Regions from separate parts of the Actinoplanes sp. NPDC026670 genome, predicted to be linked through region 3. Evidence: riboswitches for the same ligand, from Rfam matches in the RefSeq annotation. Region 3 holds a riboswitch; each other region holds the start of a gene.

The links. Region 3 has a riboswitch for glycine ahead of gcvP (aminomethyl-transferring glycine dehydrogenase). Riboswitches for the same ligand answer to the same signal wherever they lie in the genome.
Region 1: it holds a riboswitch for glycine, as region 3 does, so the genes downstream of both, gcvT (glycine cleavage system aminomethyltransferase GcvT) here and gcvP (aminomethyl-transferring glycine dehydrogenase) in region 3, are expected to answer to the same signal.
Region 2: it holds a riboswitch for glycine, as region 3 does, so the genes downstream of both, gcvH (glycine cleavage system protein GcvH) here and gcvP (aminomethyl-transferring glycine dehydrogenase) in region 3, are expected to answer to the same signal.

The regions. Positions count from the first base shown of each region.
Region 1 is NZ_JBEZXU010000024.1:45,105-49,007, reverse strand. Features, by position in the region: gene AB0E94_RS23645 (L-serine ammonia-lyase) at 1-530, opposite strand, end outside; gene gcvT (glycine cleavage system aminomethyltransferase GcvT) at 534-1,586, opposite strand; glycine riboswitch at 1,711-1,806, opposite strand; gene AB0E94_RS23635 (PAS domain S-box protein) at 1,916-3,903, shown strand, end outside.
Region 2 is NZ_JBEZXU010000050.1:45,869-49,771, reverse strand. Features, by position in the region: gene AB0E94_RS36640 (GlsB/YeaQ/YmgE family stress response membrane protein) at 1-147, shown strand, start outside; gene AB0E94_RS36635 (STAS domain-containing protein) at 144-479, shown strand; gene AB0E94_RS36630 (RpiB/LacA/LacB family sugar-phosphate isomerase) at 486-911, opposite strand; gene AB0E94_RS36625 (hypothetical protein) at 930-1,550, opposite strand; gene gcvH (glycine cleavage system protein GcvH) at 1,879-2,235, opposite strand; glycine riboswitch at 2,362-2,456, opposite strand; gene AB0E94_RS36615 (CU044_5270 family protein) at 2,623-3,633, opposite strand; gene AB0E94_RS36610 (sigma-70 family RNA polymerase sigma factor) at 3,630-3,903, opposite strand, start outside.
Region 3 is NZ_JBEZXU010000021.1:101,627-105,529, forward strand. Features, by position in the region: gene AB0E94_RS22045 (nucleotidyltransferase domain-containing protein) at 1-571, opposite strand, end outside; gene mgrA (L-glyceraldehyde 3-phosphate reductase) at 589-1,584, opposite strand; glycine riboswitch at 1,634-1,721, shown strand; gene gcvP (aminomethyl-transferring glycine dehydrogenase) at 1,798-3,903, shown strand, end outside.

The DNA.
Region 1 (3,903 bases), on a different contig from region 3:
TCGTTGAGCAGCATCATCCGGGAGATCGACAGCCCCGTGGACCGGGCGAGTTCCAGCAGTTCGGCGCCGGAGGAGAACGGGTACGGGACGGCCACCTGCTCCGGGCGTACCCCCAAGGCGCCGTCCGCCAGGACGAACCCGCCGCCGACCGAGAAATAGGTCTTGGCCAGCAGCTCGGCGCCGTCGGCGCCGAGCGCGGTGAAGCGCATGCCGTTGGGATGGCCGGGCAGCGCCCGCCGCCGGTGCAGCACCACGTCGACCTCGAAGGCGGTGGCGTCCGCGGACGGTTCGAGTGAGGTGTCGACCGTCTCCGGCTCCTCACCCTGGAGACCGAGCAGCACGGCCCGCGGGGTGCCGTGCCCGTGCCCGGTCGCGCCGAGCGAGCCGAACAGCTCGGCCCGCACGGTCGCCACCCCGTCGACCCCGGCCAGGTGGGCGGTGAAGAGCCGGGCCGCGCGCATCGGCCCGACCGTGTGCGAGCTGGACGGGCCGATGCCGATGGAGAACAGGTCGAAGACGGAGACGGTCATCGCTCAGCCCTGCCGGCGGTAGAACGGCAGCGCGACGACCTCGGCCTCTTCGCGGGCGCCGCGGATGTCGACCAGGACCCGGGTGCCGGGTTCGGTGCGGCCGGCCGGGAGGTACGCCATGGCGATCGGGTGCCCGAGCGTGGGGGAGGGCACGCCGCTGGTCACCTCGCCGATGCGCTCGCCGGTGTCCGGGTCGAGGACCGCGTGACCGGCCCGTGGCGAGCGGCGGCCCTTGGTGACCAGGCCGGCGAGCAGACGGTCCGGGGCGGCGGCGCGGAGGGCGGCGGCGCCGACGAAGTCGGTCTTGTCGAGGGCGACGACCCGGCCCAGACCGGCGTCGAACGGGGTGGTGCGGAGGGTGAGCTCGTGGCCGTACAGCGGCATCCCGGCCTCCAGACGCAGCGTGTCCCGGCAGGCCAGCCCGCACGGGACGGCGCCGCGGGAGACCGCCCACGCCCAGATCGCCTCGGCGTCGGAATTCGCGCAGTAGATCTCGAAGCCGTCCTCGCCGGTGTATCCGGTACGGGCCAGCAGCACGTCCCGCCCGGCCAGCTGCTGCGCCTCGATGGCGTAGTAGCGCAGATCCGGGTGCTCGCCCACCACGTCGACCGCCTTCGGGCCCTGCACGGCGATCAGCGACCGGTCCGCCGCGGCGATCCGGACCGTGTAGCCACCCGAGTGCTCACCGAGCATCGCCCGGACCACGGCGGCGTTGGCGGCGTTCGCCACCACCAGGAACCGGTCCCCGGCCAGCCGGTAGACGACCAGGTCGTCGAGGACACCACCGGTGGTGTGGCACAGCATCGTGTACTTGGCACGGCCCACCGCGACCTTCGACAGCCGGCCGACCAGGGCGTGGTCCAGGAACGCGGCGGCATCCTGGCCGGTCACCTCGATCTGGCCCATGTGGCCGAGGTCGAACAGGCCGGCGCCGGTGCGGACGGTGTGGTGCTCGCCGAGGTCGCTGCCGTACCGCAGCGGCATGGACCAACCGGCGAAACCGGTCATCGCGGCGCCGAGAGACTGGTGGACGTGATGCAGGGCAGTGTGGCGCAACGGAGGCTCCTTGTCGGGTCGGGCCTCCCTCGCTCTGTCATCTCTGCCTGAGAGGTTCACCGCCGTGCGGGCGGCTTGCACCGTGGGCGCAGCTCGTCGTAAAGAGCTGACTTTCCAGAGTCGCCTGACCGTCGCGGTACTGGGTGCCTGAGAGATTCTGAGGGAGAAGTTGCTCCTTCGGCGCCTCGCTGACCTGCGAGGACTCTCCCGCGGCGGGGTCGCGGCGAAGTATTCGGTTGTGCTGTCGTCACCTGTTCCCAGGACCCTACCGCACGCCGGTGTGTGGTTCGGCTCTCAATTGTTCCGGCCTTGTGACGATGGGGCCCTCGATGAACACGATCGCGCTGGCCTCCGGTCCACGGCTCGACCCGTCGTCGCCCGTTCTCGACCAGATCACCACCCTGGCCACCCGTCTCACCGGTGGCCGGGCCGCGCTGGCGATTCTGGAGTCCGGCGTGGCGATCGCCGGCGGTCTGGACGGGCTCGACCCGGCGCCGGAGCCCGGGCTCTGCTGCCGCCAGGTGATCGAGGCCGGTACGCCGCACGTGCGCACCGACACCTGGCTCGGTGTCCCGCTGTGTGCACCGGACGGCCGGCCGGTCGGCGCGCTGCTCGTCCTCGACGACCGGCCGCACGACTGGACCGGCGCCGACGTCGAGGTGCTGGAGGGCCTGGCCGTCGTCGCCGCCGGGGAGATCGCGGCCCGGGCCGCCGCCACCGAGGCGGCCCGATGCGCCGAGCAGCTGCGCCGGATCCTGGACAGCACCCTGGACGCGTTCGTCGCGGCCGGCCCCGACGGCGAGGTCACCACCTGGAACCGGTCCGCCGAGCGGATGTTCGGCTGGAACGAGCTGGACGCCCTGGGCCGCCCGATCGACGAGCTGATCATCGCCCCGGACCACCGGGACCGCTTCCGCGGCTGGCTCGACGAGGTGACCCGGGACGCCGACGACGGCGGGCAGCGGGCCGAGTTCCGGGCCGTGCACCGCGGCGGCCGGCAGTTCCCGATCGAGATGTCGTCGACGGTGATGGGCGCGTTCATCCGCGACATCACCGCCCGGCAGCACAGCGAGCGGATGCGGCGGCTCGAATACGCGGTCGCCGGGGCGCTCGCCGCCGCCCAGAACGTGGAGCAGGCCACCGACACGGTGCTCGCCGCGGTCGGGGAGGGGTTGCGGTGGCCGTACACCGAGTACTGGCACCTGGACACCCGTAAGGCCAAACGGCTGGTCCGGCTGGCCGCGTGGTCGCGGGACGTGGCGATGACCGAGCCGATGCGGGCGGTCCGGGAGGTGACCCGCGGCAGTGGTGTCGTCGGGCACGTCTGGGAGACCGCGGCCGCGTGCTGGTCCACCGACCTGTCCGCCTCCGACGGGCCGCGCGCGGTCGCCGCCAAATCGGCCGGGTTGCAGAGCGTGGTGGCGGTGCCGGTCCGCAACGGTGTCGACGTGGTCGGGGTCCTCGCCGTCTACGACAGGCGGCGTGCCGAGTCCGACCCGGAGGTGCTGGCCGCCCTGGACACCGTCGCCGCGCACATCGGCCAGTACGTCCACCGCCGCCGTGCCCTCGACCTGGAACTGGAGCTGGCCCGGGCCCAGCGCGGCTTCGACCGGATCGTGGCGAACCTCAGCGACTTCCTGTGGACGGTCCGGATCGCCCCGGACGGCACGGTCCGGATGGTCTACGCCAGCCCCGACAACACCGGCATCTTCGGCGGTCCCGCGCCGGCCGGCGGCGACCTGGGCATGGCGATGGCCGAGATGATGCACCCGGACGACCGGGCGGCGTTCCTCGCGTTCCGGCACACCCTGACCACCGGGCAGACCGCCGAGACGGTCTGCCGGCTGATCGGCGGCGACGGCGTGACCCGCTGGGTGTGGACCCGCGGCCAGCCCCGCCGGGAGAACGGCGTGCTCTTCGTCGACGGCGTGTGCAGCGACGTCACCGAACGGCACCGGGACAACGCCCGGCTTCGCCAGCAGGCCGAACTGCTCGACCTCGCGCCCACCGCGGTGATCGTCCGCGACCTCGACGGCCGGATCACCTACTGGAACCGGGGCGCCGCGACCGTCTACGGCTGGCGGCCGGACGCGGTGGTCGGCTGCAATCTGCACCGGCTGCTCGACACCCGGTTCCCGGAGCCGCGCGAGCAGGCCGAGGAGTCGCTGGCCGGCACCGGCCGCTGGCACGGCGAACTCGACCACCTGCGCAGCGACGGCACCCGCATCGTCGTGCTCTCCCACCAGAGCGTCCAGTACGACGACGCCGGCGACCCGCTGGCGATCCTCGAGTTCAACGTCGACGTGACCGCCCGCAA
Region 2 (3,903 bases), on a different contig from region 3:
GTCCTCACCCGGATGGCCGGCGTCGGTGATCCGGGGCCGACGCTCGTCGAGTTCGTGCTCCAGGTGCTGTTCGCGGTGGCCGGTGTCACCGCCGTGGCGCTGACCGCCGAGCGGCCGGGCGCCCCCGCGCCGGGGAAGATCCGATGAGCGGGCGTCCTCCCCTGGTCGTCGTGCTGGTGACCGATCTGGATCAGCGGCTGGCCGACGAGCTGCGGCCGGGCATCATCGAGGCGGCCGAGTCGGGCCGGGACCTCGTGATCGACATGGGCGGTTCCGGAACCATCGACCCGGCCGGCCTCGGCCTGCTGGTCCGCGCGCACCGGTCGGCACGGCAGCACGGGGCGACGTTGTGCCTGGTCGCGCCGTCGCGGTTCGTACTCACCGTGCTGCACACGATGCGGCTGGACGGGGTGTTCCCGATCTACCCGGACCAGGCCACGGCGCTGTCCGGCCTGGCCCGGCCAGCGGTGCGGGTCTAGCGCCCCCTACCCCGGCTGAGGTGACTCGATCGCGGCGATGTTGGCGGCCTCGTCCGGGTCCGGGCCGGAGGTCTCCAGGAACGCCCGCAGCACCTCCACGGCGACGTCCGGGGCGAGCCGTTTCAGGCTCATGGCCAGCACGTTCGCGTCGTTCCAGAGGCGGGCGCCACGGGCGATCCAGGGATCCCAGGCGAGGGCGGCGCGCACACCCGGAACCTTGTTGGCGGCGATCGCCGTGCCGGTGCCGGTCCAGCACATCACCACGCCGTAGTCGGCCCGGCCGTCGACGACCGCCCGGCCCACGAACCGGCCCAGGTCAGGCCACGACGCCGTGGCATCCGGGCGGATCACTTCGTGGCCGCCCTCGGTCAGGGCGGTCGTCACGGCACGGGTGGTCTCGTTCTCGTCGTCACTGGCGAACGCGATCCGCATCCGGTCGACCCTAGCTGCTCAAGCCGTGTAGCCCGCGCAGAGTCCGTCCGGGTAGCGCCACAGGGTCGACGTCGCCATCGCCTCGTCTGCGGTGAACAGGGCGGCGTCCTTCTTGTCCACATCGTCGCCGGCGGCGTCCAGCAGGGCGACGACGGCGGTGCGTGCGGCGATCAGATCGGCGAGCGCGGCCCGGACCTTCTTGTCGGTGGTCAGCGAGCGCGCCTTGCGTACCGCCTGAATGTTGCTCTGCGTGCCGGCGCGCAGGGCCCGCACCGCGGCGGTGACCTCGGCCGGGGTCGCGTCGTCGCCGACGGCGAGGGGGCCGTTCGCCTCCCGGTTCGTGTAGAGGCGATTCTCGGCCTTCATCGTCGCGTCACAGGCGGCCTCCGGGTCGGCCTTCGCGGCGGTCGTGGGCTTCGGGGACGCTTTCGCGGTCGTCGGTTTCGGGGACTTCGCGGCGGCGCTGGGGCTGGTGGCTTTCACGGGCGTGGCCGATGCCGCAGCGGGCGTGGCCGATGGCGTGGCTGGCGTGGCGGGCGCGGCTGCACTCGGTGGTGCCGCCACGAACTCCGCCTCGTCCCCGCAGGCGGCGGTGAACAGGCACATGCCGAGCACCAGAACGGCCAGGGTCGATTTCATTCGGACGTCCTCAAGATCACACGATCGAAGCGCCGCGACTCTACACGCAAGTCGTTGACACCACGCCAACACAGGGCGGCCAGCCGTCGCCCACCGCGGTAAAACCGGCCGCATTCCCGCGCCCAGCGACGGCTCGCGGTCCCAGCCGTCGCCCACCGCGGTAAAACCGGCCGCATTCCCGCGCCCAGCGACGGCTCGCGGTCCCAGCCGTCGCCCACCGCGGTAAAGCCGCCCGCATTCCCGCGCCCAGCGACGGCTCGCGGTCCCAGCCGTCGCTCAGCACGGCCAAACCGGCCGCATTCCCGCGCTGAGCGACGGCTCGCGGCTGTCAACTGGCGGCGTTCACCAAGGCCTGGTAGGCGGACTCGTCGAGGGTTGCCGGGACGCTCGTCACGCGGAGGCGGAACAGCCAGCCCTCGCCGTACGGATCGGTGTTGATCAGGCCGGGATTGCCGGTGAGGGCGGTGTTCACCTCGACGATCTCGCCGTCGGCCGGGGCGTACACCTCGCTGACCGATTTGGTGGATTCGAGTTCGCCGGCCGGCTCGCCCGCGGCGACGATCGTGCCGGCCTCCGGAAGGTCGACGTAGATGACGTCACCGAGCGCGTCAGCGGCGAAAGCGGTGATGCCGACGGTGGCGATCTCGCCGTCGGTAAGCCATTCGTGGTCTTTGGTGAAACGCATTTCGAGAGGCTCCTTCGGTACGGGTGAGGGCCTCCCTCGCTCTGTCACGGGTGCCTGAGAGGTTCACCGCCGGGGCGGCTTGCACCTTGGGCGCAGCCCTGGTGGGGGCTGACTTTCCAGAGTCGCCTGACCGTTGCGGTACGTGGGCCTGAGAGATTCTGAGGGAGAAGTTGCTCCTTCGGCGACCCGCCCGCAGGCAGGTGCTCTCCCGCAGCGGCACAGCGGCGAAGTATGGAGTTGTGGCCCGGGAAAGCTATCCGGAGTCGCCCGCACCGGTCAAGATCGTCGGCATGGATGTCGCCCGGACCTTTCTCACCGAAGTGGACGCCCGCCAGCCGCCACCGGCGAACGCAGCGTGATCGGCGGGGTGGGCGTCATCGGTGGCTCCTACTTCGGGAGGGTGGTGTAGTCGGCGGTCAGGTATGTCTCGTAGCCGATCACCGCGGGGGCCCGGACGTCGAGTTTGCCGGTGTCGGTGGGCAGCATCTGCTCGTAGCCGAGCAGCGCGCCGGTGGCCGGGTCGACGATCAGGGTGTGGCGGGTCGGCAGGCCGGTGCGGTCGCTGGTGATCGAGAACGCGGCGCCCGCCCGGCCCGCGCGGTCGGTGACCGTGCCGTCGTAGGTGAGTCCGGGCAGTTGCGCGACGATCCGCAGCAGCCCGGACCGGGTGGCCGGGGTCAGCAGCCGTTCCCGGGCCAGGTCGGTGACGGCGACGAGCGTCTCGAACGGCCCGTTCTCCCGGGGATGCCCGATGTGCAGCCAACGGTCGAGGTCACCGATGGGCGGCTGGTCGGCCCACATCGCCCCGAACTGCCCTGCCGCATACTCCTGCGACCACGGGTCGAGGCCGTCGTCGAACAGGTTCTGGGCCCGCCACAGCACCTCCCGCCCGAGGGAGGTGAACTGCGCCTTCTCATAGCTGGTGGAGCGCCGGCCCGAGTTGTCCGACCCGCGCCACGACTCGGTCCGCGACGGGATGATCGCGGACGTCACCCGCTCGTCGTCGACATAGGTCCACAGGCTCCACGATCGGATCACCAGATGCTCGTAGTCGCCGCTGCGGGCCGGATCGGACGCGGTCGCCGCCCGGTCGGCGATGCCGGTGAGCACCTCCCGGGCCGATCCGGCCGCCGCGGTGTACTGCAGAGGCGGTGGCGTCGCCGCAAAGGCCGGGCGGGGCTGCGGCGCGAACTGCAAGCCGGCGATCACCAGCAGCACCAGCGCGGCGGCCACCGCGACCAGCCGCCGCCCGGCCGGCCTGGCCTGCCGCAGCTGCGGCGTGGCGAGGATGCGATCCAGGTCGGCGCGCCGGCCGGGAGCCGCGGTCAGCGGCCGGCCGTCGGCCGGGTCGGCCGGGCCGAGCAGGCGGCGGACGTCACGGGTCAGGGATGGGCTCACGATGGCTCTCCTCTCAGGGTTGGCACGGGGGCCGGGCTGCCGGTCGACAGCGCCTGCCGCAGGCGGGCACGGGCCCGGTGCAGGCGCATCGCGAACGCGGGCAGCGAACAGCCCGCCGCTTTCGCCGCCTGCCGCAGCGTCAGGCCCTCCCACCCGACCAGGCGCAGGGCTTCCGCGTCGGGCTCGGACAGGCCGGCCAGGGCCGCGGTCAGGCTGACCCGGCCGGCCACCGCGTCGGCGTGATCATCGGCCCAGAACTCTCCGTGATCA
Region 3 (3,903 bases):
CCTGGAGCCGGCCGGCCCACGCGGACACCTCGTCCCAGGGGCGTTCGCCGCGCTTGATCGCCAGCAGCTCGTCGCGCCGGTCCGAGACGTCGACGAGCACCTCGCCGGTACGTAGCACGTGAACTCCGGCCATCAGTAGCCGTACCATATGCATGGCTTGTTTGAAGTTGATCTCCCCGGTCTTCTCGTGCCGGTTGGCGACCTTGCCGAGCTGGTCGCGCGCGTAGTTGCCGTAGGTCTCGGCGACCCGCCGGGAGAGGAACGCGTCCCGCACGCCGACGAGAGCGTCACCGTCCTCGTTGCGGAATGAGACCAGCGGCGACCACAGCACTTCGAGCACCGTGGGGTTGGCCTGGAGCGCGAGGGTGCAGAACCGCTCGATCTCCCACGAGAACTGTTCCTCGGCCGGCCCGTCCAGGTGGGTGGGCGGCTTGTCGAGGGTCCAGAAGTCGCGGGTCGGCGCCACGAACACACCCCGGCGGTCGTGGTCCGACTCCGGCCCGTCCAGTCCATAGGCGCGGGAGCCGACCACGACCGCCAGGGCCGTGTGCCGTTCAACGAGCTCGATCATGACGCCGCAGGATACGGCTACAGATCAAGCACCGTCGCGTCGATTTCGTCCAGCTCGCTCTGGTCGAGGGCCAGGTTGTTCAGCGCGGCCACGTTGTTCTCCAGCTGCGGCACGCTCGACGCGCCGATGATCAGGCTGGTCATCCGCTGGTCGCGCAGCGCCCACGCCAGCGCCAGCTGGGCGAGTGTCTGCCCGCGCCGCTTGGCGATGTCGTTGAGCGTGTGCAGCCGGGCCAGGGTCTTGTTGTCCAGGGCGCTCTCGTTGAGGAACACGCTGGTCCGGATCCGCGAGTCGTCCGGGATGCCGGTCAGGTAGCGGTCGGTGAGCAGACCCTGCTGGAGCGGGCTGAACGCGATGCAGCCGGCCCCGGCGTCCTCGAGGGTGTCCAGCAGCCGGTCGTGCTCGATCCACCGGTTCAGGATCGAGTAGGACGGCTGGTGGATCAGCAGCGGTGTGCCCAGCTCACGCAGGATCCCGGCGGCCTGCGCGGCCTGGGTGCTCTTGTAGTTGCTGATGCCGACGTAGAGGGCCTTGCCGGAGCGGACGATCGCGTCGAGCGCGGACATCGTCTCCTCGAGCGGGGTCTCCGGGTCGGGCCGGTGGTGGTAGAACACGTCGACGTAGTCCAGGCCCATCCGCTGCAGGGACTGGTCCAGCGACGAGACCAGGTACTTTCGGGAGCCCCAGTCGCCGTACGGCCCGTCCCACATGGTGTAGCCGGCCTTGGTCGAGATGATCATCTCGTCGCGGTGCGCCCGGAAGTCGGCGGCCAGGATGCGCCCGAAGTTGGTCTCGGCGCTGCCCGGCGGCGGCCCGTAGTTGTTGGCCAGGTCGAAGTGCGTCACCCCGAGGTCGAAGGCCCGGCGGACGATGTCGGCCTGCCGGTCGGCGGGCCGGCCGTCACCGAAGTTGTGCCAGAGACCCAGGCTGATGGCGGGGAGCTTGAGGCCGCTGCGACCAGCACGCCGGTAGATCATGTCGGCGTAGCGGTCGGCGGCAGGGAAGTACGTCACATCGCACACCCTAGGACTCCCGATCTTCCCCATGCCCGCTGGTAGGTTGGTTCCCAGCGCGGGAGAGTCCGCTGACGCGGCGCCGAAGAGGCAAATCCTCCCCGGAAACTTTCAGGCAAAAGGACCGCGCGGGTTGGCAACTCTGAAATGCCGCAGTCTGGGTATGACAGAGGGGGAGGTTGCTTCTTGACCTTCTCACGCCAGGAGTCGCCAATGACGTCCCCGTTCGTTTCCCGGCACATCGGCCCGGACGCCGACGAGCAGACCCAGATGCTCAAAGCGATCGGGTACGGCTCGGTCGAGCAACTGATGGACGCCGCGATCCCCGAGTCGATCCGTTTCCACGGCGACCTCGAGCTGCCGGCCGGGATCTCCGAGGAGCAGACGATCGCCGAGCTGCGGTCGATCGCCGGCCGCAACGTGCTGGCCACCCCGATGATCGGGCTCGGCTACTACAACACCCACACGCCCGCGGTGATCAAGCGGAACGTGCTGGAGAACCCGGCGTGGTACACGGCCTACACGCCGTACCAGCCGGAGATCAGCCAGGGCCGCCTCGAGGCGCTGCTCAACTTCCAGACCATGGTCACCGACCTGACCGGGCTGACCACCGCGAACGCGTCGATGCTGGACGAGGCCACCGCGGTCGCCGAGGCCATGACGCTCGCGCGGCGCGCGTCCAAGAGCAAGAGCAGTGTGTACGCGGTGGACGCCGACACGTTCCCGCAGACGCTGTCGGTGCTGCGGACCCGGGCCGAGCCGCTGGGCATCTCCGTGGTGATCGTCGACGTCGACCGCGACGAGCTGCCGGACGAGTTCTTCGGCCTGCACCTGCAGTACCCGGGCGCATCCGGCGCGGTGCGTGACCACGCCGCCCTGGTCGAGGCCGCGCACGCCAAGGGCGCCCTGGTGACGGTCGCGGCCGACCTGCTGGCCCTCACCCTGCTGCGGGCGCCGGGCGAGATCGGCGTGGACATCGCCGCCGGGACCACGCAGCGGTTCGGCGTGCCCCTCGGGTTCGGTGGCCCGCACGCCGGTTACCTGGCGGTGCGCGCCGGCCTGGAGCGGTCGCTGCCCGGCCGTCTGGTCGGCGTGTCGAAGGACGCCGACGGCAACCAGGCCTACCGGCTCGCCCTGCAGACCCGTGAGCAGCACATCCGCCGGGAGAAGGCGACATCGAACATCTGCACCGCGCAGGTGCTGCTGGCCGTGATGGCGAGTATGTACGCGGTGTACCACGGCCCGGCCGGCCTGCGGGCCATCGCCGAGCGCACCCACCGGCTCGCCGCCCGCCTGGCCGCCGGCCTGCGGACCGTCGACGGCCTGACCGTGGTCCACGACAGCTTCTTCGACACGGTGCTGGCCCACGTGCCGGGCAAGGCGTCGGCGGTGGTGGCCAACGCCGCGAAGTACGGCATCGACCTGCGCCAGGTCGACGCCGACCACGTGTCGGTCTCCTGCGACGAGACGACCACCGACGTGCACCTGCAGCGGGTGTGGGACGCCTTCGGCACGGCCGTCGCCGGCAGCTACGTCGTCGTCGAGACCGACGCGCTCGACGGGCAGGCGATCCCGGCCGGGCTGGAGCGCGGCACCGGCTACCTGTCGCACCCGGTGTTCAACACCCACCAGTCCGAGACCAGCATGCTGCGCTACCTGCGTAAACTCTCGGACCGCGACTACGCGCTGGACCGCGGCATGATCCCGCTGGGCTCGTGCACGATGAAGCTGAACGCCACCACCGAGATGGAGGCGGTCACCTGGCCGGAGTTCGCGAACATTCACCCGTTCGCGCCGCGTAACCAGGTCGAGGGCTACGAGCACCTGGTCGCCCAGCTGGAGACCTGGCTGGCCGAGATCACCGGTTACGACGCGGTCAGCGTCCAGCCGAACGCTGGTTCACAGGGTGAGCTGGCCGGCCTGCTGGCGATCCGTGGTTACCACCGGTCCCGTGGCGACGAGCACCGTGACGTTTGCCTGATCCCGTCGAGCGCGCACGGCACCAACGCCGCCAGCGCGGTGATGGCCGGCATGCGGGTCGTCGTGGTCGCCTGTGACGCCGATGGCAACGTCGACCTCACCGATCTGGACGCCAAGATCGAGAAGCACCGTGACCAGCTCTCCGCGATCATGGTGACCTACCCGTCGACGCACGGCGTGTACGAGACCTCCATCGCCGACCTATGCGCGAAGGTGCACGAGGCCGGTGGCCAGGTGTATGTGGACGGGGCGAACCTGAACGCGCTGGTCGGCTACGCCCGGCCGGGGAAGTTCGGGGCCGACGTGTCGCACCTGAACCTGCACAAGACGTTCTGCATC